DNA from 2 places in the Mesorhizobium sp. M0491 genome. Region 2 is predicted to be linked to the other one. Evidence: predicted binding sites of a transcription regulator. Region 2 holds the regulator's gene; the other holds the start of a gene.
What was found. The regulator PhoB, encoded in region 2, activates phosphate uptake and scavenging genes when phosphate is short. The targets are predictions, from matches to a motif close to TGTCATNNANCTGTCAT.
Positions count from the first base shown of each region.

Region 1 (4,178 bases), on a different contig from region 2:
CTTCTTGACGAAACCACTGCCCGCAGCCGCGCCGAGATCGAGACGCTGGCCGACCGCATGTGGGAGATGCAGGAGAGCGATGAGCGCTTTCGCGGCCTGATCGACGCGCTTGGCGATCTCGTCATCCATCGCGACCGCGATGGCTACATCGTCTATGCCAACAAGGTCTTCGCCGATCTCGTCGAGATCGACCAGCGCGACCTTGCCGGCAAGACCCTGGCAGAACTGGGCATCGAGGTCGGCATGGTTCCCGATGCCGCCTTTTCCGACCATGAGTGCCTGAGTTCCACCGATGTCTCTATCAGCACGCCGAGCGGGCAGCGCTGGTTCTCCTGGATCGAACTGTCGGTGCGCGACAAGGACAGCGGCGCGGTTTCGCACCGCGCCATCGCCCGCGACATCACCGCCCGCAAACGCGCCGAATCCTCGCTGATCACCGCACGCGAACGGGCCGAATATGCCAGCCAGGCCAAATCGCGCTTCCTCGCCACCGTCAGCCATGAAATCCGCACCCCGATGAACGGCATCATGGGGATGGCCAGGTTGCTCGCCGACACCAGCCTGTCGCCGGAGCAGCAAACCTATGTCGGCGCGGTCTCGACCTCGGCCAGCGCATTGCTTGCCCTGATCGAGGATCTTCTCGACTATTCCAAGATCGAAGCCGGGCGTTTCGACCCTGAGCCGCAGCCGATGTCGGTGCGCGAGATCGCCGACAACATCATCGAATTGCTGGCAGCGCGGGCTTTCGCCAAGGATATCGGGCTGGGTTGCCATGTCGAACCCGACGTGCCGCAATTGATCACCGCCGATCCGGGCAAGGTGAGGCAGGTGCTTCTCAACCTCATCGGCAACGCCATCAAGTTCACCGACAGCGGCGGCGTGCTGGTGAGCATAGCACGCGCACGCACCGAAACCAGCGACCGCATATGCTTCACCATCGCCGATACCGGTCCGGGCCTGCGTGATGCCGACCTGGAGCGCATTTTCGAGGAGTTCGAGCAGGCCGACGGCACGTCGACACGCACACATGGCGGGGCCGGCCTCGGCCTTGCCATCTCCAGACGCCTGGTGGCCGCCATGGGCGGCACGATCTCGGTATCCAGCCGGCTCGGCCAGGGATCCGAGTTCGTCTTCGAAATCCCTGCGATAGCGGCCACCGAAGCGCCGCAGGGCCACCAGAATGCTCTCTCGGGCAGACGCGCGGTGATCCTGTCGAAGAACGCCGTCGAGGCCGACGCCATCGCCCGCACCATCCGCGCCAATGGCGGCGCGGTCGACATCGCCACCACTGCCGCACAGGCCGCGCCTTTCGCCGCCGGCTGCGATGCGATCCTGGTCGATGCAGCGATGGAAGAAGGCGACGGAAGGCTGCTCAAGCGCCTGCGCCAAAGCGGTTTCTCCGACTGTGAGGCGATCACGCTGATCGCGCCGACCGATCGCGGCATGCTTGGCGAGTTCCGAGCCAGCGGCTACGCAACCTTCCTGGCCAGACCGGTGCGTGGCGGAACACTTCTGCGTGTGCTGTTGAGCAGCCATGCTTCGAGCCTCGGCCCGCCGCAGCCGGAAAGGCGCGGCGCGCCGACGCTGCGCGCCGTCGGCAACCGCCAGCGCGGCCTGTCGGTGCTGATCGCCGAGGACAATGACATCAACGCCATGCTGGCCCGCGCCACGCTGCTGAAGGCCGGGCATCGCGTCAAGGTGGTCGGCAACGGCAAGGCCGCCGTCGAGGCTGTCACCGGCGCCGCGCACAAGGACCGCTTCGACGTGGTCTTGATGGATCTGCACATGCCGGTCATGGACGGGCTGGACGCGATTGCCGCCATCCGCCGCCATGAGGAAGAAAGTGCAGTGCGGCCGGTGCCGATCATGGTGCTGTCGGCCGACAGCCAGGAAAAGACCCGTCATGCGGTGTTGGCCCATGGCGCCAGCGGCTTTGTCACCAAGCCGCTCGACCCCGAGGCGCTGGTCAATGCTGTCGAGGGGCAGGTCGTCGCGGCCTGAGCTTTCCACCGTCATTCGGCACGGGCGATCACTTAAACGTAGCCGGTTGATCGTATTCGCCAGCCGACGAAGTATTGCCCATGACGTCGTATCACGGTACTGTCACAATCCTGTTGCACCTACACCGTATCCCCGTGCCAAGAGGGATGGCTCGAAGGAGAATCACTCGTGCATACAGTTATGCCGGAATGTGACACTCGGCCGAACGCCAGCAGCGCCTTGCTTGCCGGACGTAACGTCGATTCCGTCATAAAGGGCGCGGCGCTGGGCCGTATAGGCAATCTTGAAGTGCGGCTCGCTCGCAACGAGGCCGAGATCGCGGCCGCGCAGGAAGTGCGCTACCGGGTGTTCTACGACGAACTTGGCGCCAGGAAGGACCTGTTCCAGGCCCATGACCGCCGGGACGCCGATCGGTTCGATCCGCTCTGCGACCATCTGCTGGTTTTGGACACCACGCTTTCCGGTCCCGAACATCGCCGCATCGTCGGCACATATCGGCTGCTGCGGCAAGAAATCGCGGCCACGGCCGGTGGCTTCTATTCCGAAGGTGAATTCGAGCTGACCAAGCTCATCGCCCGCCACCCCGGTCAGCGTTTCCTTGAACTCGGCCGCTCCTGCGTGTTGCCGGAATACCGCTCGAAGCGCACCATCGAGGCGTTGTGGCAAGGCATCTGGGCTTACATCAATCATTACGAAATCGGTGTGATGACCGGCTGCGCGTCCTTTCACGGCACCGTGCCGGCGGCGCATGCCGAGGCGCTCACCTACCTAGCCCACCACTGCCGGACGAACTCGGCCTGGGACGTGCGCGCGGTGTCCGGGCGCTATTGCTCGATGGATCTGATGCCGATCGAGGCCGTCAATGCCAAGGCGGCGATCGCCGCGATGCCGCCTTTGGTCAAGGGCTATCTGCGCGTCGGTGCCCGCATCGGCGATGGTTGCGTCATCGATCGCGAATTCTCGACGGTCGATGTGTTCGTCGTGATGCCGGTCAAGGAGATCGGCGCACGCTACGTCAACTATTATGGCGGCGAAGCCCAGCGCTTCGCGGCGTGAGATTGAGTAGGCAGTAGGCAGTAGGCAGTAGGCAGTAGGCAGTAGTGATGACGCCACGATTGCTCCTGTGACTACTGATTATTCCCTATTCCCTATTCCCTATTCCCTATTCCCTATTCCCTATTCCCTATTCCCCATTCCCTATTCCCTCTCTTCACGGAATATCTTCCGGCCGCCTGCCGGGTCGGCTCTTGTAGGACGGAAACGACCAGCCGAATTTGAGCGCACCACCGCGCACGAGGAACGCTGCCGCAAAACCGGCGAGGTCCGAGGCGAGCGGCGGCAGTCCGGCAAGTTCGCCAAGCGTGTAAAGGCCGGCACCCGCAAGGGCCGCCGTAACGTAGATTTCGGGCCTGAGCAGCACCGATGGCTCGCCGGCGAGGAGATCACGCAGAATGCCGCCGAAAGTGGCGGTGAGCACGCCGGTGATGACGGAGACGACCGGCGAACCGGTAATCGCAAGCCCCTTGGCCGCGCCCATCACCGAAAAAGCGGCGAGCCCGACGGCGTCGAGCCAGAGCAGCCATTTCCAGCGCGATTCGACACGATGCGCGCTGAAGAAGACCAGCACCGCAACCGCGGCGCAGACCAGCACATAGCCGGAGTTGGCGACCCAGAAAACCGGCAGGTTGAGGATAACGTCGCGAAGCGTGCCACCGCCTATCCCGGTGACGCTGGCCAGGAACAGGAAGCCGATAATGTCGAGTTGCTTACGCGAAGCCGCCAGCGCCCCGGTCGCCGCGAAGACGGCGACACCGGCATAGTCAAGAAGCGCGATAGGGTTCATGAGGCCAAGGCAGTAGGGATTAGGGATTAGGCAGTATGAATAGCACGAAGCCGCGCGATTGATACGACTGCCCTAGTTTCCTACTGCCTACTGCCTATCCCCTGCCTCACGCATCTTTCTCAGCCTGTTCGTTCACCGGCCCCGGCTCAACCGGTGCTTCAGCGGCGACGAACTTTGGCCCGCCCTTGGCGACGCCCACCATGGCCGGGCGCAGCACGCGGTCGCCGATCGAATAGCCCGGCTGCACGACCTGGACCACGGTGTTGGCCGGGACATCCGGATTGGGCACTTCGAACATCGCCTGGTGGAAATTGGGATCGAACTTCTCGCCTTC
Region 1 covers NZ_JAMYRE010000013.1:168,665-172,842, forward strand. Annotated here, with positions in the region: gene NKI69_RS18890 (response regulator) at 1-2,001, shown strand, start outside; gene olsB (l-ornithine N(alpha)-acyltransferase) at 2,182-3,057, shown strand; gene NKI69_RS18900 (trimeric intracellular cation channel family protein) at 3,212-3,844, opposite strand; gene grpE (nucleotide exchange factor GrpE) at 3,951-4,178, opposite strand, start outside.
Region 1: a site for PhoB is predicted at 2,102-2,118, ahead of olsB (l-ornithine N(alpha)-acyltransferase). Genes of this name have one in related genera too.

Region 2 (4,178 bases):
GGGGGATCACCAATAGCAGGATGTTGATGAGGAACGAAAAAACACCGACATCGGCGATGGCGCGCCTCAAGACTGCCCGCAGATCAGACCGTGCAATCATTCCCGCGCTCCTAACGGCTCATGGCCCCAACATAAGGGCGTCGCTTAGACCGAATGGTCGCCGGCGATGTCCAAGGGGTGGTGCTGCAGGTCGTCCAGCGTATAGGCGCGGATGTAGTCGATCTTCATCTCCGCTGGCGTAGCCAGATGGTCAGGAGGCTGGCCGGCAATGCCGCCCACCGCGAGATTGGCCAGCATATACATGGGATCGTGCATGTCGGCCGGCGTCGCTGCTTGAGCGACCTTTACACCATCGTAGGTCCAGACAAGCTCATCCTTCGTCCAGAGCAGGCCATAGGTGTGGAAACCGTCGGTATCCGCAACGTTCACCGTTGACGAAACCTTCGTGTGCGCTCCCGTCTCATTGGAATGCGCCGTCATGTAGAGCGTGTTCGGGTCCTGGCCGCGCGTTTCGACAACGTCCAGCTCCGGCGGCCACGATCCGTCCTCCGGAAGCAGCCAGAACGCCGGCCAGGCTCCGGCTGTTTCAGGAAGATCCGCCCGCATTTCGAAATAGCCGTAGGTTTGCGAGAAGGTGTCGTGGGTCGTCAGGATCCCCGAGGTGTATTCGTAGTTGTTGATCAGAGGCTTGATGTCCTCCGGCGCCTGCGCGGCGGTGATGGTGAGGACGCCGTTCTCAACGCTGAACGGATGGACCGAACTCGTCGGGCCATAATTGGCGTCGATATACCACTGCAACTCACCATTGCTGCTCAACGTGCTGCCGTTCGGCGCTCCCCACCAGAAATTGGAATTCCAGGTGCCGTCCTGCCCGTCCCGAAGGCTCAGCGTGTTGAAATCGTCGGAGAAGGACAGCGTCATTGCGGACTTGTCGATCGGAAGTTCGAACTGGGTGGGCTGCAGCTTGTCGATGGTCGTATTCTTGAACACCAGGATCTCGTCGGATCCGAGGTTCAGCATCACGTTCGATTCCACCTGGACCATCTGTGAACGGACGGCATCGAACGAAGTGAAGTCGTAGCCGTCAAGCCGGACCGCATCGGTCGCACCGAAGTCGAAGATAAGATCGCTTCCATTACCTTTGGAGATGGCGAAAGTATCGGCGCCATCGCCGCCGATCAGGACATCATTTCCCTTGCCGCCATCCAGCGTCTGGTGACCCGACCCGCCCTTGATGATGTTGTCCACCGCATTTCCGAACGCAAATCGGTTGGTGCCGGTAACGACGAGGTTCTCGAAATTGTCGGGGAGCTTGTAGCTCATCCATGTGTCGATCGTGTCGATCCCTGCCCCAGGATCCTCGACCACCTTATTGTTGGTGGAATAGAGATGATAGTAGTCGTCGCCGGCGCCACCGTAGATCGTGACAGTGACGCCGGTGTCTCCCCAGAAGGAGTCGTTGCCGGAGGTGCCATGCAGTTCCGGTCCAGACCCGGTGGCCGAGAACCAATGAGTGGAAGCGCCGGTGTAGGCAAGAGGGATGCCCTTGGCATTTAAGACCGTGCTCATCAGAAATCCTTCCCAATGGTGCCCGACCTGGTCAAAAGTCCGGCGACCGCTTCCAAGCAACGCTGCAAAGAACGAGATCGTTCCACAGAATCGTCATTAGATCCGAGATCGCGTTGAGAAATCGACAGACGAGCAATGAATAAAGAGGAGAGGACTCGCAATAATTTGAAGTAATTTATTAAAATTGTATATTTCTGCAGAATACGCGTCATCCGACGAACGTATATCTAAATTAACTCAAAGTCATTCTTGCGTGGCTTTCTGGTCGGAGCCTGCGGGCAAGATGGCGACGTACCAAGTAATTCGCCGTGGTTCCTGCGGCCAGCCGGGGCCCAATAGAGAGTTTGGGAGATCGAGGAACGCGAGAAGCTGCCTGTCGCTTTGGTCCAAATGCAGTCATTCGAAACCTGATGAGGATGACCGCTCCTGTCGTCACGTGCTCGCTCCCCATCGATGAGACGAGTGCAACATTCCACCGGCTGTTGGCGACCGCGTGCTAATCGAGTTTTCCCGATCTATCGGGACGGAACAGCCACCTAGTCTTCCCTGATCGCGTAGCCCGCCCCACGGATCGTGCGGATGACATCAGGCATGCGGCCGTTGTTGACCGCCTTGCGCAGCCGCCCGACATGTACGTCGACCGTGCGCTCGTCAATGTAGATCGTTTCGCCCCAGACATTGTCGAGCAACTGGCTGCGCGAGAACACGCGGCCTGGATGGCGCATCATGAATTCGAGCAGGCGGAACTCGGTCGGCCCGAGCCGGATCTCGCTCTTCTTGCGATAGACCCGGTGCGACTCGCGATCGAGCACGATGTCGCCGACCTTTAGCACGCTGGACAGCACTTCCGGCTTGGCCCGGCGCAGCAGCGCCTTGACCCTGGCCATGAACTCCGGCGTCGAGAAGGGCTTGACCAGATAGTCGTCGGCACCGGTCGACAGGCCGCGCACGCGGTCGCTTTCCTCGCCTCGCGCGGTCAGCATGATGATCGGCAGCCGCTCGGTCTCGGGACGCATTCGCAGGCGCCGGCAGAGTTCGATACCGGAAACCGCAGGCACCATCCAGTCGAGCACCAGAAGATCGGGAACGTTCTCCTGCAGCCGGATTTCGGCCTCGTCGCCGCGCGTCACCACCTCGACCTGGTAACCTTCGGATTCAAGATTGTAGCGGAGCAGCACGCCTAGCGGCTCCTCATCCTCCACCACCATGATGCGTGGTGCGATCATCGGCTGGTCACCCCTGTTATGCCGCTGGCGCGGACATTGCCGTCTCGTCCTGCTTCGGACGATTGGCTGGCAACTGCGTGCCGGTCAAAACATAATAGGCATTTTCGGCGATGTTGGTCACGTGATCGCCGATCCGCTCGAGGTTCTTGGCGCAGAACAACAAGTGCGTGCACGCCGTGATGTTGCGGGGATCTTCCATCATGTAGGTCAGCAGCTCACGGAACACCGAGGTGTATTTGACGTCGATGCGTTCGTCATTGTTTCTGAGCGTGGCAAGCGCTGCCGGGTCGGCGGCGGCATACTCGTCCACGACCCCCTGCACCTGGATCAGCACCAGTTGCGCCATCGCGTCGATCGAATGCGAAAGGTCGTGCGGCGTGACACTCAGCCCGACAGTGCCGACGCGCTTGGCGATGTTCTTGGCAAGGTCGCCGATGCGCTCAAGGTCGCCGGCCATGCGGATCGAACCGACCACCGCACGCAGATCGTTGGCCATTGGCTGGCGCTTGGCGATCAGCGTGATGGCGCGATCGTCCAGCTCGCGCTGGCGTGCATCCATGATGGCATCATCGGAAACCACGCGCTGCGCCAGCGCATTGTCCGAATTGAGCAAAGCCCTGGTCGAGCCACTGACCATCGAGCAGGCGAGATCGCCCATGTCGCGGATCAGCTGGCTGATCTGCTCCAGATCCTCATCGAAAGATGCGACGGTATGTTCACCCATGATCTTCGTCCCTCGTATGCCTGAGCTCAGCCGAACCGGCCGGTGATGTAGTCCTGGGTGCGTTTGTCGTCGGGGGTGGTGAACATCTTGTCGGTGGCGCCCTCCTCGACCAGATAGCCTAGATGGAACATCGCGGTGCGCTGCGACACGCGTGCTGCCTGCTGCATCGAATGGGTGACGATGACGATGGTATAGTTCTGACGCAGTTCGTCGATCAGTTCCTCGACGCGAGCAGTGGCGATCGGGTCGAGCGCCGAACACGGTTCGTCCATCAGGATCACCTCGGGTGACACGGCGATGGCGCGTGCAATGCACAGACGCTGCTGCTGGCCACCGGAAAGACCCGTGCCAGGTTCTTGCAAACGGTCCTTGACCTCGTTCCAGATCGCCGCCTTCTTCAGGCTCGACTCTACGATCTGATCCATGTCGGCCTTGCGCTTGGCCAATCCGTGGATGCGCGGACCATAGGCAACGTTCTCGTAGATCGATTTGGGGAACGGATTGGGTTTCTGGAACACCATGCCGACGCGCGCCCTGAGTTCGACGACATCGATGTTCTTGTCGTAGATGTCTTCTTCGTCGAGCGTTATCTTGCCGGTTACCCGTGCTGAATCGATGGTGTCGTTCATGCGGTTGAGGCAGCGCAGGAAGGTGGACTT
Region 2 covers NZ_JAMYRE010000015.1:77,781-81,958, forward strand. Annotated here, with positions in the region: gene NKI69_RS20385 (type I secretion system permease/ATPase) at 1-70, opposite strand, end outside; gene eglC (endo-1,3-1,4-beta-glycanase EglC) at 145-1,569, opposite strand; gene phoB (phosphate regulon transcriptional regulator PhoB) at 2,106-2,795, opposite strand; gene phoU (phosphate signaling complex protein PhoU) at 2,812-3,519, opposite strand; gene pstB (phosphate ABC transporter ATP-binding protein PstB) at 3,546-4,178, opposite strand, start outside.